One region of the Ruegeria sp. ABF4_144 genome, then DNA from elsewhere that is predicted to be linked to it. Evidence: riboswitches for the same ligand, from Rfam matches in the RefSeq annotation. Region 1 holds a riboswitch; each other region holds the start of a gene.

Region 1 (6,215 bases):
CTTTCATTGCAGAACGCAGGCGCAGGTATTCTTCTCGCAGAACTTCGATGTAGCGGATGGTGAACATCAGCAGGTGCACAAGTTTCTCGGGGCAGCGCAGCTGGTGCAGGGCGTGGCCAAGCGTGACGGGCTCCATCGTACCGACCAGCACCATTAAGGACAGGATCACTGTATTTGCGGTCAAGGCGATCTCAATTGCTTTCCACAGACCCTGCCAACTGGCGGGAAAGCCCCAGACAGTAAATATGGGATCACCGGGCATGGAAAAGGGCAGAAGGACCAGCATGAATATGATGAACCCGTCCATCATGGCCATGCGTTTCAGCGTTTTCCGCCAGGGTAGGCGTGACATCAACAATAGGGAAAGCGACACTGTCAGCGCAGCACAGAGTGCGGGGATGGACGACAGCGAAACGGTCACGATGCCAAAAATCACCGCGGTCACGATCCGAACGCGCGGATCCAGCGGGCTGATCAGGCCTTCGCGCTGGACACCTGCCTCGGAGAGTGTCTTTTCACGAGGTCCCAGCGCGTGTGCCATCAGGCAGCCAACTTCCGGCGCGCGGCCAGATAAAAGCCCAGCCCGAACAGCCCGACAATATAGCCGATCCCGCCGAGGATGGTCTGAAGATCGTTCTGTTCGCGATAGGCCGCAATTTCTCGGCGAAGCGGGCGCATCTCGTCGCGGACGACTTTGGCAATCACCTGTTGCTGTTCGGCGTTGAAAGACGCTGCATCACCTGTGGTGGTCGCGGCAGGCGTTTCAATGGCTTCGACACCCATGATTTCGGCCACTTCCGCGGCAGGCATGGTAATTTCAGCGATGTGGCCCGCGCCGAGATCCGCGAAGAATGTATGCGTAACGGCTGAAGTTGGTGTGTAGATAAAGAACCCGTCCGCGTCTGTGACCACGCGACCCAACTCGGTCCCGTCCGGCCCGGTTACGACAACCTCGGTATCGCTTGCCATATCGCCGTTTGAAAACCCAAGTTCACCTTCAATGGCGTCGCCCGATGCAAAGACACCTGCGATGACCTTATGGGCCAGCGCGGGCAAAGGCGCGCAGCAAAAGGCCAGAATTAGAACCAGATGCTTCATGTGGTTGCCCCTTTGACAAAGAGTTCCGGCTTAACCTTGCGAGCTAGTAAAACGGCGAACCCGGTCAACACCGCTTCGATCACCATGACGGGGATATGCGCGAAAAAGACAAGCTTGGCGGCGGGCAGGAATTCATCGCCGGACAAAGCCAGCGATATGGCAACCATCCCGGTTGTGGCGGCGATAGCGAAAGCGCCCCCAACACCACCCCAGATCGCGCCGTGCAGGGGTGAGCCACTTGCGATCAGGCGGCCAAACACCATACCTGCCAGAACGGCAGGCAGTGCGATATTAAGGGTATTTATCCCCAAAACCGTCAGCCCGCCAAAGCCAAAGAAAACAGATTGCAGCAAAAGCCCGACGAACAACGCCGGGAAGGCGGCCCAGCCGAGCAACAGCCCGGCCAAGCCATTCAGGATCAAATGCACCGACGACGGACCAATGGGGACGTGGATCAGCGAGGCCACAAAAAACGTGGCCGAAAGCACCCCCGCAGTGGGGATGCGATCAAGGTCCAGCGACCTGAGACCCATTGCTATCCCACCCGCGGCAGCAACTGCGCCGCCAATGACAACCGGGTTGGACAGGGCTCCGTCGACGATGTGCATTTCTTACTCCATGTCCCAGGCGCGGATCCAGATGACCGCATCCTGGCTGAGTTCTTTGCCCTCATGCTCTGTTGCCCGGCCTGCACCAAGTGCGGCAAAGCCCCAGTAGCCGGCCTTTGGTACGCCGAACGAGAAATAGCCGTTGTCGTCAGAAATGGCGACCACAGCACCGCCGGGCATCGGCGAAACGGACGGAGTGGAGGACGCAGCGCTGTCCATGTCCGGCTCGGCGGCCATGTACTCGATCTCGATCTCGGCACCTGCAACCGGCTGGCCATCGGCCAGAACGCGTCCGGTGAAGGTCGAGCCCGCGATGACGTTGGTCGGCTTGTTCAGCGGAATGATCTCGGTCGGTAGTCCAACCGGGTTCATCCAGTCGGTCGGCAGCTCGTTGCGGTTCAGGAACGCTTTGGTGAGCTGCTGGATGTAGATATCCTCGGATTCTTCATAGTAAGGCTGAGGAACGGTAACCAACACGTAGTCGCCGGAACGTTTCACAGGAACCGAGCCCTTGAACGCCGCCCCTTCGTTTTCACCACCGGTGAAGCGAACGGGTTCCAGTGTGCCCAGCAGGTCGGTTTTTTCACCGTTGTGGATCACATAGAACTCTTGCGGCTTTTCCAGATCCATGACGTGGCCGTTTTCGAACGGGTGCCAAAAGATCAGTTTGACCGGCACATCGCCCGGTTTCTCGATCATGGTGTTGGTGGTGTATTCCAAAAGGAAATGCGCCTGCGCCATGGCAGGAATTGCCAGCGCAGCGGCAGCCGTGCAGAGCAGCTTTTTCATAAGGTCTTGTCCTTGTCCCGTTGTGCCAACCCCGGCACATAAATTTTGTTTGACGACGGGATAAACGGGACCTTGTGCCCTTTTGTGGGCACCGGCCCGACGCGCACCCCGGCATCGGTGACGCACCCCTTCCGGGGGTGCATGTCTGGCAGGTCTCCTGACTTGCAGGTCAAAGCATCGGACTGGCCTTCCCGGGAAAAAATCCCAGTGGCATATCAGCCTTGCTCGCCGCTCACAGTTGCGGGGGCAGTTGCGGCATTGGGTTGTCGTTTGACAGAACCCGCACCGCATTCCCTTTTATCCGGGCGAACCCGGAACCAAACATGCAAAAGCGCATGCCAGACTCATCCGTCGTCAGTCAACTCAAATTTTGCGGCACCTCAACGATTGCTATCTTGCACACTTTCGCGTTGCCCCTCTACCGCGAAGCCTCGCGTTCCGGTCTGGGGGCCTTGAGGATGCTGTTGGTTTTTTAGGGAGCGGGCGGAATTCAGCCGCCTTACAAGCAGCGCGACTATCTATGCCCTCTAAGAAACGCCTGACGCTTTCGTTCAGAGCCTCACTCTTTTGCGCCTGCGTCATGTTGTTCGAAGACAAAGTGGCCCGTGCCTCAGGCGCGCTATTCCCGCATTTTCTCACTCTTTTAACCCGGCTCATGGGAGTGCCAACAAATGGCGCATCCAGCGGCTGATGCTTGGGATACAACCTCGCATCCCGGGGAACGGAGAATAGCCAGATAGGGCAGAATTACATGCAGATCGAGCTAAGAGATTGTGCGTTCGAGCGCGGGGGCAAGTGGAAAGGTAGAGTAGCGAGTATTGCGCCTTCGCTCTTGCTGGGTTTTGTCGGTGGTAGCCGTCACGGCAACGACGGGGCATGCCGAGGTGATCGATAGCGCGCGGACGTCTCCGTTCATCAATGTGGTGGATGAAGACCTGGTTATCAGAGACGCCGGATCGATCGAGGCGAAACCATTGGCCGGACTGGGTTTGGTCGTCTTTGCCCTTCCGGATTGCACAAGCACCCTGACCAACACCGGCGCAGTCCAGGTTTAGGTCAGGGGCAACACCAATGCCGGCAGAGACGTCATCGAGTTGCTGGGCCTGTCTGACAGCTTCGAGAATAGTGACGCGCTGAAGATAGACGTGAATACTGCGAACGGCAGCGCGTTTTTTAACGTGGTTGAAGTTTCAGGCGCGGGTGGGATCACTGGCAGCGCGAGCAGCTCCGGGGCAGTCTTTGGGCGTGCGACAGGCAACAACGCATTCGTAGACGGGGCTATTCGACTGACGTGGGCGGCGGCAGCCTGACCGCCTCCTTGGTAGCGGTACCAATACAGTCGGCGAGGTTGGTTTGAGCTATGAGAAAGCCTTTAATCACGGGGGCAACCTTCGCCTTAAGGCGAGATCGACCCTTGGTGCCGACATATCCACACGGGCTTTGTAGGCCTCCTACGAGTGGCAGTTCTAACCCCGCGCGGGTCCCTGAAGCCGTGTGAAGGCGCACTGGCGGAATTGAGGCAGGTACGCCCCAGAAAACCTCAAGACCGCATCGTTAGCTGTTTGGACCAGTACTGCCGTGCAGACTTTTCGATTGATGGGATCCCAATGAGAAAACCAAAAAGTAATGCAATACTGCTTGGCCTCAAACCCGCTAGTGACGCCAGCTTACTTATGGACCCCGAGTTCTGCGCCCCACGTGTTGCCACGTTACAAAATCCGGACGGTCGAGGTTTTGAAGATCCGGGCCTGAAAGCGGTTCGCGACGCAAAACGTGCCGCGGACTGGTAAGCTTCTACCGGGCGTAGTCCTTGGCGCTGCTTTTTGCGGGTGGTGATCGTGGCGGTGATCTGAGGTCGATTGGAACTCTGCGGAGCATGCGCGCGGGTATTGGGCCTACGGCGTGGGCGCCTGCCCCGAGGGACAGGCTAACACATCGCTCGGACAGTCTAGCTTTACTGCGGTTTAGCCGGGGGTGTACCAGATCGGCGAGGAATAGGCGCGTTCCTGATGGATCAACTGTGCCTCTTTTGGCAGATCGATGCCAAAGCGCAGCTTGTCATACAGCACCCAGCGCGGGGTGGGAATTTCAAGAACCCGCACATAGTAGAAAGCTCGCTCGTTCGGATCGAAGTCAGGATCGGTCCAGACCGTGACCAGTTCGGATGCGCCGATTGTGTTGCTCCAGCTTGCGGTGTCCAGATTTACGGTGTTGCCGACCTCGGGCAGGTTGCCATCCGCGTCCATCTCACGATCATCAGACCAGACCACATTATAGACTTTTTCCTGCAGCGCTCCCTCGGCGTCCAGCCAGCCCTTGACCACCTGAACCCGGTCCAGATTTGCGCCAATCGGGTCGCGCAGAGCGCCGATCAAGAATTTTGGGGCACCATCCCCTTCGCGCGGGCGCAGGTCGCTGCCCATTGGGACGCCTTTAGTGTAGCCGACATCAGCAACAAGCCGGGTCAACAAGTCTTCTTCAGTGAAATCCCAACCGCCAAAGAACCGCAGTCCGATGCGGGGGCCGGTGGTTGCATAAGTTTCCCGGCGTTTGAACGCATCGAAAATGGCCGCACGTGTGTTATCGGCCGCCCAAACAGCAGTGTAACCCGACGCAACCAGCGTATGACCTTCAAATGCCCCCAGATCGCTTTCCACAAACGGGTGCAAGACCCGCGTGGCCGAAGGTTCCGCGCTGACGGACTTGCCGAAATAGTTCTCTTCCTCGGCGGTGGCCAGTGACGTATGGCTGTCGGTCGCTCCACCCATCCCGAACTTATAAGGGTTCACGCCGAACTTTTCTTCCAGCGCCAGACCGCGTTTCAGGGCCTCGCGTGCGTATTCCCCGGCCAGCATGTCTTCGGTTTTCAATTCGGTGATATCCAGATTGCCGACATCCCAGTTTTCATAGTCGGCAAAGGCATCATCGGGGCTAAGGAACGGGTGCGCCTCGCCATCGCCTTTGATTTGTGTGACTTCGTAGTGAGGCTCCCACTTGGCGCGGTTCTGAACATATTCCTCGTCGACCTTGCCACCGTGATAGGTGTCTTCGGTCGGGAACATCCATCCGTTCGACAGGTTGCCGTTATGGGCAAAAGCAACGGCGCGGCCGCCCGTTTTCGACTGATACTCCTCAAGCCAGGCATAGAGCGCTTTGGGATCGGTATCCCCATAAGGCGGTTGCGTCACCGGTGGCACCATCTGCAGCGCCCGGATTGGTCCATCCCTCAGCATCACGTTGCGATGCAAGTTGAACCCCTTAGGAACCGAGGTCCATTCAAACCCGATAAAGGCCGTGAAATTGCCGGGGTCGTTGTGGCGCTCCGCGGCCAGAACGATCTGTTCCCAGGTAAAGGCAAAGGCATCCGCACCGGGGCTGTAGGATTCAAGCAAAAGCTCGGGCAGGGTCATCTGCGAAAAGTTGGTGATGATATCAAACGCCGCTTTCGCCGCGTCTTCGCCACCGGCTTTGTAACCCTCATACCACTCCAATCCCTTCGGTTCGGCCAGAACACCGGGTTTGCCCGCCTGCAGATCGGGGGCAAAACCCATCAAATCGGTGTGGTCGGTTAGCACCATCCAGTCCAGCGGCCGGGCCAGCCTGACGGGTTGGCCAGTCGAGGAAATGACCTGCTCACCTTTGGCGAACCGCCACGCATCATCGGGCAGCAAAGTGTTGCCAAACGCACCGGCGTCTAAGGACAGCCCGGTGTGCAAATGG
Region 2 (6,215 bases), 210 kb from region 1:
GTACGTATTTCCCAACGAATTGCAGGCTGTGGTCGTGAATGGCGCGCAGATCAGCGATTGGCTGGAAATGTCGGTATGCGTTTTCAATCAGATTAAGCCAGACTTTGAAACCGATCTGGTCGACCCCAGCCGTGCCGGTCATAACTTCGACGTTCTCCAGGGGCTAAGTTATCAGATCGACCTCTCGCAGCCTTCGCGCTTTGACGATTTAGGGCGCCTGACCAATCTTGCGCATCGCCGCATTCACGATATCCGATTCGAGGGGCGCCCCGTGGCCGCTGACCAGCGCTTTGTCGTTGCGCTGAACAATTACCGTGCCAACGGAGGGGGACATTTCCCCTTTGTCGACCACGCCGAGCCGGTCGCGCTGCCTGCTCAGCCCGTCCAGCAGATTTTGCAGAATTACCTGTCGGGTGCCCTGCCCCGGGATTCGATGGCAAACGCCCCCCGCGCCTTTCGCTTTAAGCCGTTGCCGGGGGCGACAGCTCTGCTCAGGACCGGTCCGAAGGCCCGCGATCACATTGCCGAGCTTGAGGAATACGCCCCACAGCTGGTCAGAGAGGACGATGACGGCTTTTTGCTGATCCGTTTGACGCTCTGACGGGTTGTCTTTTCCGCGCCTGTTGCCTATATCGACCGATGAGAGGTTGGCGCGGGCGAGCGCCTCGCCAACCTGGTCAGGTCCGGAAGGAAGCAGCCACAACGAGCCCCGCTTGGGTCGATGTCCAACCTCTCACTTCTTCCCTTCAGTGCATGTAAATCGCCGGAACAGGCGATGTCATGCGATCAACCGTGGCCAGAGGGCGGCATTGCGGCGGGCGAAGGCACCGATATGCCCCACGTCCGGCAGGCAGAACTCATCTGGAGACAACAGGTGACGGCGCGCATGCGGCCCATACAGGTCTGCCAACCGCCAGACTGCTGCGGGCGGTACAAGATCGTCGTCTTCGAAAGTGAACAGGTCGACGGGTGTCTCTGACTGCGCCCAGCGGGCCTCGGGCAGAGTTACCCCAATCTCGGGCAAGTAGTTTTGCGGAGCGGTACACCACCGCCGCCACTGCCAATAGACGCTTGCAGGCAAGTCAGCTCCGAATCCCAGCGCCTTTCCCGGAAGGTACCCAAGTGCTTTCACCGCCACGGGCGCGTGACCGTACCAGAACAGCAAAGCCAACGCTCGGTAAGGCCAAGGGTGGTCTGACACCGTTACTGGACCAGCGCAGACGCAAATCATGCGGTCGATCTGATCGATATCCGGTTGAATCGGCCCCAACATCCCGCCGACAGAATGACCGATGCTCCATTGCTGCGCGTCAGGGAACCTGCGGCGCATCTCCGCCCGGGCCGCAGGCATGTCGATCAAGGCCCAATCGGCCATTTTAATCTGCGATGCTTTCAACGGCCCGCTTAAAGAATGGCCAAAATCACTGTAGTCATAGGTCAGACAGGCCATTCCCTGCACCTCGGCCAGCCAACGTGCAAAATGCCGATAGTAGTCCCTGGGCACGCCGGTTGCGCCGTGAATGACCACGGCAACCCTGGGTGCCGAAGCGGGCAGGTACAGGCGCGCAGACAGACTGCCCGCGCCAGAGGGAAACTGGAAGTCCTCGGTTGATACAGCTTGTGCAGCGTCCAGCATAGTACGGCCTCCAGATTTTGAACCGATTGGTTCACTTTCTCCAGTCCGCCTTGTTTCCACCCACAAGTCAACAGCGCCCTTGCATGACCACACGTCCGCTTGTCCGCGCAATTTGCCCGCTTGACTCAGGTCGCCCACACCCGCTAGCGATGACGCGATGGTTCTCGACCCAGATCTTGGGGCGGGATGAAAAGGGAACACGGTGCGGTTCTGCCCGGCAATGCCGGAACGAACCAAGGCCGAGACTGCCCCCGCAACTGTAAGCGGTGAGCAATGCCGGGATACCACTGGCCGAAAGGCTGGGAAGGTCGGCAACGCGTAGACCCGCAAGTCAGGAGACCTGCCATCGAACCAAAACCGAAACTCGGGCGGGGTGTCCGGGGCAGGTCGTCGGCACGCTGTCACACCTGTTCTACGCCCCCGTTCTGCGCGCGGAGGGCGCATCATGATCTGGAAGACCAAAACACACGAATTCTCGGCCACTGTTTGCCAGCGCACCGGAAAAACCTGCCCGGCATTGGCACAAGTCGCGCGCGTCATCACCCAGGCGATTGAGACCGCTGCACCTGCCACAACACCAAATTTCCAGGTCGAAGGCAGCAGCGAGCTGACCCATTGCCCGGAAGGCTGTACCGCCCGCTTTCGCGCGCGTCAGGATCAGATTCGAGTCTTTTGCGGCGCGGAGCCCGATGTCTCTACCGATTCACTTGATAGCTATGCAGACATGATGTTCACGGATGTGTTCAGCTCTTTGCCCGCCGATGTCCTGGCCCACCCACCCTACGCGATGCTTGAGGTTTCGACGCTGGCTCAAAGCCCGGTTGCACTACCAGAACAGCACGCGGCGCTCTGAGTTAATTGTTCCGTCGGGCGCTGGCCGCCTGCGCTGCCCAGTCCAACTGACCGTCGGTTTCAACGGCGCAGGGCCGTACGGCACGCAGACGTCTCAGCGCCACCTCGGGGCGTTCACCGTGTTCTACCATAAGGCGCAAGGCAACCATCCCGGACCGGCCACAACCGCCCCGGCAATGCACCAGCACGCGGCCAGCACGGGCCAGAACCTGTGCCGCAGCCGCGCTAACGTCGGACCACGCGGCCTGAACCTCAGGCGGCGGCGCGCCAAAATCCGTGACCGGCAGATGGGCCCACGCGATTGCAGCGGCGCACAGGTCATCGCCGAATCCGGAGGCACCCTCCTGTAGCATCTCGCCCTCTGTGGTCATGGAAATCACCAGGTCGGGCTGCCAGTCGCGGATAACGTGAAAGTCCTGAGCGTAATTTCCCGCGCGCCCCGGCAATGGCGACAGGGCGACCGTACCGTTCCCTACCTGCACCGGATGAATTGCAAACAGTCTCACCAGATGGCCCTCCTTGATACGTGCTTAAGGTACATAAACTGCGACGCAAACAGAAATTCGCCAAGCGGGATGTGGACGCGGGCGGCGGGGGTCTCTACGCTGCATCGGAACCCGAATCCGACAGAGCAGACATGAACGACACGCCCAGCCCCGCCTATCAGGTTCTTGCCCGCAAATACCGCCCCGAAACCTTTGCCGACCTAGTGGGTCAGGACGCGATGGTGCGCACGCTGAAAAACGCGTTCGAAGCCGACCGGATCGCGCAGGCCTTTATCATGACCGGCATTCGCGGCACCGGCAAAACCACCACGGCGCGGATTATCGCCAAGGGCATGAACTGCATCGGCCCCGATGGCGAAGGCAAGCCTACCACAGAACCCTGCGGTCAGTGCGAGCATTGCGTGGCCATCATGGAAGGCCGCCATGTCGACGTGATGGAGATGGACGCCGCCAGCCGCACCGGCGTGAACGACATTCGCGAGATCATCGACAGCGTCCGCTATCGTGCTGCCAGTGCGCGCTACAAGATATACATCATCGACGAGGTCCACATGCTGTCGACCAGCGCCTTCAACGCGCTGCTGAAGACGCTTGAGGAACCGCCCGAGCATGTGAAGTTCATCTTCGCCACAACCGAGATTCGCAAAGTCCCTGTGACGGTTCTATCGCGCTGTCAGCGGTTCGACCTGCGCCGGATCGAACCCGAGGACATGATCGGCCTGCTCAGCAAGATCGCAGCGGCCGAGAATGCCCAGATCGCCGATGACGCGCTGGCCTTGATCACCCGCGCCGCCGAAGGCTCAGCGCGGGATGCGACCTCTCTGCTGGATCAGGCGATCTCGCACGGGGCCGGGGAAACCAGCGCCGATCAGGTGCGTGCGATGCTGGGCCTGGCCGATCGCGGGCGGGTGCTGGACCTGATGGACATGATCCTGCGCGGGGACGCGGCAGGCGCGCTAACTGAACTGAGCGCACAATATGCCGAGGGCGCCGACCCACTGGCCGTTCTGCGCGATCTGGCCGAGATCACTCACTGGGTCTCGGTCGTGAAAATCACCCCGAATGCGGCCGAAGACCCGACGGTTTCGCCGGATGAGCGCGCCCGTGGGCAACAGATGTCCGAAGCCCTGCCGATGCGGGTTCTGACTCGGATGTGGCAGATGCTGCTGAAAGCGCTGGAAGAAGTCTCGGCCGCGCCAAATGCGATGATGGCCGCCGAAATGGCCGTGATCCGCCTGACCCATGTGGCCGACCTGCCCAGCCCGGAGGAACTGATCAAGCGGCTACAGGATGCACCTCCACCCCCGCCGAACGGCGGCCCCGGAGGCGGCATGGCCGTACCGTCCCATGCGCCTGCACAGCCAGCTCCTGCTTCGTATACCACAACAGCGCGCGGCCCTGCTGGCGCACCCACCGCCGCGCTGGCCCAAGACACCCAAGCAGCCCTTGCGCGCTATCCTAGCTTTGACCATGTCGTGGAACTGATCCGCACAAACCGCGACGTGAAACTGTTGGTCGAAGTTGAAAATGGCGTCCGCCTCGTATCCTACCAACCCGGCCGGATCGAGTTCACACCGACGGATAACGCCCCCACCGATCTGGCCGCCCGGATCGGTTCGGCACTACAGCGGTGGACCGGAAACCGCTGGGCGGTGTCCATCGTCGCCGATGGGGAAGCGGCAACCATCGCCGAGGTCCGTGACGCAGCTGATCTGGCATTGAAGGCGCAGGCCGAGCAGCACCCTTTGGTGCAGGCCGTCCTGATGCAGTTTCCCAAAGCGCGCATTAAACGGATTGAGACACCGGAAGAACGCGCTGCCAAGGTCGAAACCGAAGCCCTGCCCGAGGTGGAAGACGAATGGGATCCCTTCGAGGAGGATTGATCCTCTCTTTTGCAGCTTCAAGTGCGATGGCCGAAGTATGCGATAAAGAAAGACCGCTATGGGACCCGACGTCAGGACCTGCGTCCATGCTTGACGAGTTCGTAGCACTGGCCCTCAACCCGTTGATCGTAGTTCTTGTAAGTCTCAGCCTGATCGCGATCACAGGAAATCGACGTGTTATCAAATGGGTGATCGCCGCGCTGTGGTTCCTTGCTGCCATTGTGGTTAGCGGGGATTATTATGGCCCCGTATTGGACGATGTCAGATGGGAAGCAATGCGCGAAGGTTGCATTGGATCTCCCCTCTTGTTCCTTGGGCTGGCAATTGCGATATGTGCCACACTCATTCACGGCGCTCTGCGCCCCCGCAATTAGGAGAAAGAACAATGCTCAAAGGACTCGGCGGTCTGGGCGATATGGCCAAGATGATGAAATCAGCGCAGGATTTGCAGGCCAAAATGACGGATATGCAGGAAGAGCTAAACAACCTGATGGTTGTCGGCGAATCCGGCGCAGGTCTGGTCAAAGCGACCGCCACTGCCAAGGGTGAGCTCAAAGGTCTGGACATCGACCCGTCGATCTTCAATGGCGACGACAAGGAAGTGGTCGAAGACCTGATCCTGGCCGCCATCAAAGACGCGCAGACCAAAGCAGCCGAGCGTTCTCAGGCCGAGATGGCAAAACTGACCGAAAGCATGGGTCTGCCCGCAGACATCAAACTGCCGTTCTGATAGACACTCCTGACGGAAAACCGGCCGGGCACCCCTGCCCGGCCCTTTTGCAGGAACATTCGCGGTGAGCTCGAACAGCGATATCGACAACCTGATTGACCTGATGGCCAAGCTGCCGGGCCTCGGGCCCCGCTCGGCCCGTCGCGCCGTACTGCACCTGGTCCGCAAACGCGCCCTATTGCTGACACCGCTATCTGACGCGATGCAGCAGGTTGCCGTCACCGCCCGAGAATGCCTGAACTGCGGCAACGTGGGCACCACCGATATCTGTGACATCTGCAACAGCGAGGACCGCGCAACCGGAGAGTTGTGCGTGGTCGAAGACGTCGCCGACCTCTGGGCGATGGAGCGCGCAGGCGTGTTCAAAGGCCGCTATCACGTGCTGGGCGGTACGTTGTCGGCGCTGGACGGCGTCGGCCCGGACGAGTTGCGCATTCCCCGACTGAAAGATCGGGTCATGGCCGAAGGGATTACCGAGATCATCCTCGCGCTGAATGCCACAGTCGACGGCCAGACCACGGCGCACTACATCGCCGATCAGTTGGAAGGGCAGGTTCGCCTGACTTCACTGGCGCAAGGCGTGCCTATTGGCGGCGAACTGGATTATC
Region 3 (6,215 bases), 1.2 Mb from region 1:
TTGATGAAGACAACGTCCAGATCACGGCCTTCGTCCCACATGCAGGTTGTCATCGACATCATCGGGGTGATGCCCGAGCCGGCCGAAATAAACAGGTACTTGCCTGCCGCGCTTTGCGCGTTGGAAAACAGGCCCGCAGGCCCAATGGCCTTGATGCGCATGCCGGGTTGCAGGTTGTCCAGCATCCAGCGCGTGCCGATACTGTCGGGTTGCGCTTTGGCGGTGATGGTGATTGACCGCGGGCGCGACGGCGATGACGAGATCGTATAAGTGCGATGCACGATACCCCCGGGCTGGTTCGGTGCCGGGATTTCGAGCGTCAGGAACTGACCGGGGTGATAGGCGAACTGCGCCCCCGAGGGGGCGCGGAACGAAAAGCTGGCGGTGTTGGGCATCTCGGGCACAACCGAGACGCATTCCAGCATCTCGCCATCTTGCCAGATGGCAGAAGAGAGCGTGTTCAGGTCTTTCATTAGCCTTACTCCGCCGCCAGCGTGTTTGGTGCCAGGCGGGCCGACAACGTGTTGCAATACCAATCCACGAACTGCAGAACGCCGGATTCCTGAATTGGCGAGTACGGACCAGGCACATAGGCCGGGCTGTTGATGCCCTGCTGGTTATCCTCGACCACCTGACGATCTTCGTCATTCGTGGCGACCCAAACTTCGGTTAAACGTTTCACGTCGTAATCTACGCCTTCGACCGCGTCTTTGTTGACCAACCATTTGGTCGTGACTTCGGTCTCTGTCGGACTGATCGGAGTGACTCGGAAAACAATCGAATGGTCGGCAAGGAAGTGGTTCCAGGTGGTTGGATAGTGGAACTTCAACAACGATCCCGCATCCGCAAAGGGAGATCGGCCCAACCAGCGGCGCACAGCGGACTTTCCGTCCATCGTATAGCTCTCAGCGCCTTCTTTCAGCGGCATACGCGCCAGACGGTATTGGCCATCATCATTCAGATAGAACTGCGATGGCATGCCCGCAGCCTGACACCGGTCAAAATGGGCCTGCATGTAGGCTGGTGTTTCACCGCCTTCTATCCCTGTTACACCCGGATCGTCGGGGAAAGTTCGGCACAAAGCAGGATGGTTGCCGCCACAGTGATAGCACTCGCGGTTGTTTTCCCAGACCAGCTTCCAGTTGCCGTTCTCGATGATCGAGCTTTCAAAGGCGACCTTGGCATTCCCCAGATCATGCGGCTCAAGATATGGGCGCGCAGTGTTGGCGAAGGTGTCGAAATCTGGCGCATTATCCGCAAGGCAGATGAAGACCAACCCGGCAAGATCGCGGCAATGGACTGTCTTCAATCCATGCTGTTTGGGATCGAAGTCCGGCCCCATGTCACGGGCCCAGAGCAGTGAGCCGTCAAGCTCGTAGGTCCATTGGTGATACGGACAAACCAGTTTGGGCGCATTGCCTTTTGCCGCCTTGCAAATGACGGAGCCGCGATGGCGACAGGTGTTGTGAAACGCTCGGATCTGATTGTCGGCGCCGCGCACGATGATCACTCGGTAAGCCCCGACGTTGTACGTCACGTAGTCGCCTGCTTTCACCAGTTCACAGGCTGGAATGGCAAACAGCCAGTCGCGGTAATGGATGGTTTCAAGGTCGGTCTGAAAAATCTCGGGATCGATATAAAACGCCTGTTCCAGAGCATAGCCCGGGTTTCGACGCGCCAACAGGCTTTGAATAGTGTTCATTTCTGGCTCTCCTGCCGCGCCCCGCGGCATTGCTTGGGCAGATGACAAGGAGGACCTGTCCGGAGGCGTGCGAGGATCACGTCCGAAACCCGTGCCCCCACCGCCACCCGCGGTTTGACATATCTGAGAGGCTGGTTTCCGGACTTAAAAGGGGTTTACACCCGGTTGCGAGACCTTCCCGGGATCCTCGTCCCAGTGGTTGATTGTCGAACCTGACCTTCCTTACCGTTGCGGGGGCAGTGCCGGACTTACACCGGCTTCCCAATTCTCCGCTGTCTTAGAATCAAACAGCGGCACCTCACGACCATCAAACTATTTCAGTCACTTTTGACCGCTGAAATACTTGCGACATTTCCGGAAACAAAACAGACATCGTTTGGTTTCGGTTTTTCATTGGAAAATTCTGGGGCGTGCTGACAACTGACTGGGGGTTTGTCAATTAAGTCGGCAGGTCGTTCTTGCGTTTGAGCCTGTGAGGCGTAGCCTCGGCTCTAGGCTACGCCTTCTGGTGACCAGACGTCGATCACACTCTCTGTAGGATCAAATTGGCCACGTGGTCCGGGATATCGTGAGAACTAGCATCGCCGCCATATTTCCACCCGAGGTGACTTTCACTAGACTGTGCCAGTGCAAAATTTGAGAGGCACCCCTCAAATGCAAAAAGGTAAGTCATTGTCAGGGAAGAACATCCCTGAAAGATCAGCACCGGTTCAATTGAGCCTTCACGGTGCCGATTTGAAACTCTTGCAGGTCTTTGCGCATGTGGTTGAGGCCGGCGGGTTGTCTCCCGCTCAGTACGGTCTGAACATGAGCCTGTCCGCTATCAGCGCGGCCATTTCAAATCTGGAAACCCGCTTGGGGTTTCGCCTGTGCGACCGTGGACGCGGCGGGTTCCAACTGACCGAAGGCGGGCACCTTGTATACGAGGAGCTGCGACCGCTCAGCCAGGCCATCGGAACATTCACCAGATCGGTCGAGGCGTATAATGGTGACATGCACGGTCAATTTAGCATCGCAATGGACGACGCGATCATGACCAATCTGCGTTGCCCGATCTATAAAGTGATCCAGAAGTTTGCCGCGCAGGCGCCCGAGATTTCCCTGAACATCGCCATCATGAGCGCCCCACAGATGGAACGGGCGCTGCTCAACAATGAACTGAATATTGCCATCGGTCCCTTTCGGGAACTGTCCGCAGCGCTGAAGGCCGAGACCGTTAATGTTGAAAGACAGCTATTATGTTGTGGCCGCGCCCATCCCGCCTTTGATCTTGAAGATGAACAAGAGATCGAACAGGCGGTCACCAAAGCAAGGTATTCTGAACGCAGCTTTGACGACCGGGACAAAACACAACCACACGGTCTTTTCACTAGCGCCGCGACGGCGGCCACGATGGAAGCCATGTTGGGCATGGTGCTGAGCGGCTTGTATCTGGGCTACCTGCCCCGGCACGCCTGCGAACCGTGGATTGAGAACGGCGAATTGAAATCTCTTCTGCCTAAAGTTTACGCTTACGACACCGACATAAAACTGGCCAGCCGCAAGGGCCACGGGGACAAGCGCGTCGAGCTTTTCCTTAAAACGCTGGCTGAAGTTCAGAACTGACCCCAATTACTTTTGAACGGTTAAAAGTTTACTTCTGAAAATACAGATTTTTCCTCAATGCGTGCCTGCCATGATTTGGAGATGTCCAAGTCGGAGGCCCAGAATTGAAACGCATGCGTTCGGTATACCCATCAGTGCCCGGAATCGGCTTTTGGGCCCGCATCCCTGCGCTGGATGCCCCGACGGTCATCGTGACACGCGGCGATGCTCTTTTCATGACAGGAGATCTGGCATGATTTCGCCCAGCAGCTACGTCTCGCTCCAGGACATCATGCGCACCGCGCAGCGGATTGCTCCGATCGTACGCAAAACGCCATTGGTGTTCTCAGAAGCACTGTCTGAGCGCGCCGGGTTTGAAATCTGGCTCAAACTTGAGAACCTGCAAACCACCGGCAGTTTCAAGCTCAGGGGGGCGTCAAACCGCATTCTCCAGCTTAGCGACGAAGAAAAGGCGCGTGGCATCATTGCGGTGTCCAGCGGCAATCATGGCCGGGCCGTCGCGTATCTGGCGAAGCGCCTTGGCGCAGCAGCACGGGTGGTCGTTTGTTCGCTATGTCCTGAAAACAAACGTCAGGCGATGCGAGACCTTGGCGCCGAAGTGATTGTGTGCGGGGACACCCAGGACGAGGCTCAGGATCACGCCGATCGGCTGATCGAACAGCACGGTTATACCTGGGCTGATCCCTATGACGATCTGCATGTCATTGCCGGTCAGGGTACAATCGCGCTTGAAGCGCTAAGCGATCTTCCCGATGCAGATATGATCGTCGCCCCTTTGTCCGGCGGTGGTCTGCTGTCCGGTATCGCATTGGCCACAAAATCGATTTCTCCTGAGATAGCAGTGGTTGGTTCGTCGATGGAGATAGAACCCGGCATGGTGCGCAGCCTCGAAGCGGGCAAACCTGTTCATGTCGACGAACATCCCAGCCTGGCCAGTTGCATCACAGGCGCGATCGGGATGCGTAATCGTTATACGTTCCCGATTGTACGTGACTTCATGGATCGCGCGGTCCTGATCGCCGAGGACGCTTTAGCCCCCGAAATGGCGATCTTTGCTGAAACCGAAGGCATGATCGTTGAGGGCGGCTCCATAACATCCGTAATCGCTGCCCTCAGCCCCGAGGTGCGGGACATGACACCCACCCGAGCCATTGTGGTGATCACCGGCCGAAACATCAGCCTTGAGACTTTCCAATCAGCAGTAGCAAGCCGCTGCTGAAGCACAAAAACCCGTACACGCCGAGGCCAAACCGCCCCGGTCAACAGAGGAGAACACTCATGAAGTTCGTTACCAAAACACTCGCTGGCCTGACCGTAATGGTCGGTCTTTCTGCCACTTCAGCGCTTGCCGAAGATAAGCTGCGCCTCGGCACTGAGGGGGCCTTCCCTCCGTTCAACTTCATCGATTCCTCAGGTAAATTGGCCGGTTTCGATGTGGATATCGGTTTAGCGCTCTGCGCTGAAATGGGTCGCGAGTGTGATCTGGTCGCGCAGGACTGGGATGGCATCATCCCCGGCCTGATCGCCAACAAGTATGACTTTGTGATCGCCTCGATGTTCATCACCGAAGAACGCAAGAAAAAGGTCGCCTTTTCCGACCCCTACTATCTGGCGGCCATGAGCTATGTTGCGCCCAAAGATGCAGGCATCACCGATTTCTCGGCCGAGGCACTTTCTGACAAAACCTTTGGCGCGCAATCGGGCACCACACAGGCAGATTTCATTCAGGCGATCTATCCCGATGCCGACCTGCGCCTTTATGCAACGCAGGACGAAGCCAACCTCGATATGGCCAGCGGACGGATCGATATCATGGTCGGCGACACCATCCCGTTGAGCGAATGGGTCAACAAAACCGATGACGGTGCCTGCTGCGAGATTGCGGGTGAACCGATCACCGACCCCGAGTTCGTCGGCGACGGCGTAGGCATCGCAGTCCGTCAGGAAGACACCGAACTGGTCAAGGCCCTGAACACGGCGCTGGCAACGATCATCGAGAACGGAACCTACAAAGAGATCAACGACCGTTACTTCGACATCAACGTTCGCACTATGAAGGCCGAATAAGGCACGTGAATGCTTGATCTGTTCGCATATGGGGACGCCGGCTGGGGGGACGAACTTCTGGCCGGTCTTCGGGTGACACTGCAACTGGCGCTGCTGGCCTTGCCGGTCGGTCTGGTGCTGGGGTTTGTGTTCTCGACCATGTCGCTGACAAGGTCAGCCCCCCTCAGGCTGGCAGCGCGGTTTTACACCACAACCATGCGCGGCCTGCCTGAAATTCTTACGCTGTTTGTGATTTATAACGGCGTCGGTCTTGGCCTGAACGCGCTCATGAGCGCCCTTGATCAGCCGCCGGTGAATTTCTCGCCAATGGCGGCGGGCGTTATCGCTTTGGGTATGGTCTTCGGTGCCTTTGCCGCCGAAGTGCTGCGCGGCGCGTTTCAGTCTTTGGATATGGGCCAGATAGAGGCCGCGATGGCCATCGGCATGACACCAAGGCAGATTTTCTTTCGGGTCAAGGTGCCTCAAATCTGGCGGTTTGCCCTACCCGGCCTTGGCAACCTCTGGATCAACCTGCTGAAGGACACGGCATTGGTGTCGGTAATTGCACTGGATGATCTGATGCGCATGACCAAAGTTGCCGCAGGTTATACGAAGCTGCCCTTCGACTTCTATCTAGCCGCCTGCCTGATTTATTGGGCACTTTGCCTGATCTCCGAGTTTGTTCTGGCCAGGATGGAACGTCGCGCCAATCGCGGCGTGCGGAGGGCCGGTGTATGAACCCGATTGAGTTGCTAATGCAATACTGGCCCAAATACCTCGAAGGGCTGTGGGTCACGATTCAACTCGCCGGGGTCGGGGCGGTGCTGGCCGCAATTCTGGCCCCTCCTCTGGCGCTGATCCG

The links. A riboswitch is a leader RNA that binds a small molecule or an ion and turns the genes downstream of it on or off. The one in region 1 is predicted to bind cobalamin.
Region 2: another riboswitch for cobalamin. It lies ahead of ACXAGD_RS14680 (hypothetical protein); the one in region 1 lies ahead of ACXAGD_RS13645 (DUF4198 domain-containing protein).
Region 3: another riboswitch for cobalamin. It lies ahead of ACXAGD_RS07795 (aromatic ring-hydroxylating oxygenase subunit alpha); the one in region 1 lies ahead of ACXAGD_RS13645 (DUF4198 domain-containing protein).

What each region holds. Positions count from the first base shown of each region.
Region 1 is NZ_JBSWWK010000001.1:2,726,274-2,732,488, reverse strand. It holds gene cbiQ (cobalt ECF transporter T component CbiQ) at 1-541, opposite strand, end outside; gene ACXAGD_RS13655 (cobalt ABC transporter permease) at 541-1,098, opposite strand; gene cbiM (cobalt transporter CbiM) at 1,095-1,706, opposite strand; gene ACXAGD_RS13645 (DUF4198 domain-containing protein) at 1,710-2,495, opposite strand; cobalamin riboswitch at 2,626-2,832, opposite strand; gene ACXAGD_RS13640 (hypothetical protein) at 3,344-3,550, shown strand; gene ACXAGD_RS13635 (DUF3604 domain-containing protein) at 4,460-6,215, opposite strand, start outside.
Region 2 is NZ_JBSWWK010000001.1:2,936,909-2,943,123, forward strand. It holds gene ACXAGD_RS14665 (bifunctional 2',3'-cyclic-nucleotide 2'-phosphodiesterase/3'-nucleotidase) at 1-601, shown strand, start outside; RNA gene ffs (signal recognition particle sRNA small type) at 641-739, shown strand; gene ACXAGD_RS14675 (alpha/beta hydrolase family protein) at 779-1,636, opposite strand; cobalamin riboswitch at 1,778-1,998, shown strand; gene ACXAGD_RS14680 (hypothetical protein) at 2,082-2,489, shown strand; gene ACXAGD_RS14685 (protein-tyrosine phosphatase family protein) at 2,491-2,994, opposite strand; gene ACXAGD_RS14690 (DNA polymerase III subunit gamma/tau) at 3,126-4,877, shown strand; gene ACXAGD_RS14695 (hypothetical protein) at 4,964-5,251, shown strand; gene ACXAGD_RS14700 (YbaB/EbfC family nucleoid-associated protein) at 5,263-5,607, shown strand; gene recR (recombination mediator RecR) at 5,672-6,215, shown strand, end outside.
Region 3 is NZ_JBSWWK010000001.1:1,532,174-1,538,388, forward strand. It holds gene ACXAGD_RS07790 (FAD-binding oxidoreductase) at 1-473, opposite strand, end outside; gene ACXAGD_RS07795 (aromatic ring-hydroxylating oxygenase subunit alpha) at 479-1,702, opposite strand; cobalamin riboswitch at 1,815-2,018, opposite strand; gene ACXAGD_RS07800 (LysR family transcriptional regulator) at 2,417-3,307, shown strand; gene ACXAGD_RS07805 (hypothetical protein) at 3,421-3,543, shown strand; gene ACXAGD_RS07810 (pyridoxal-phosphate dependent enzyme) at 3,540-4,526, shown strand; gene ACXAGD_RS07815 (ABC transporter substrate-binding protein) at 4,586-5,374, shown strand; gene ACXAGD_RS07820 (ABC transporter permease) at 5,384-6,091, shown strand; gene ACXAGD_RS07825 (ABC transporter permease) at 6,088-6,215, shown strand, end outside.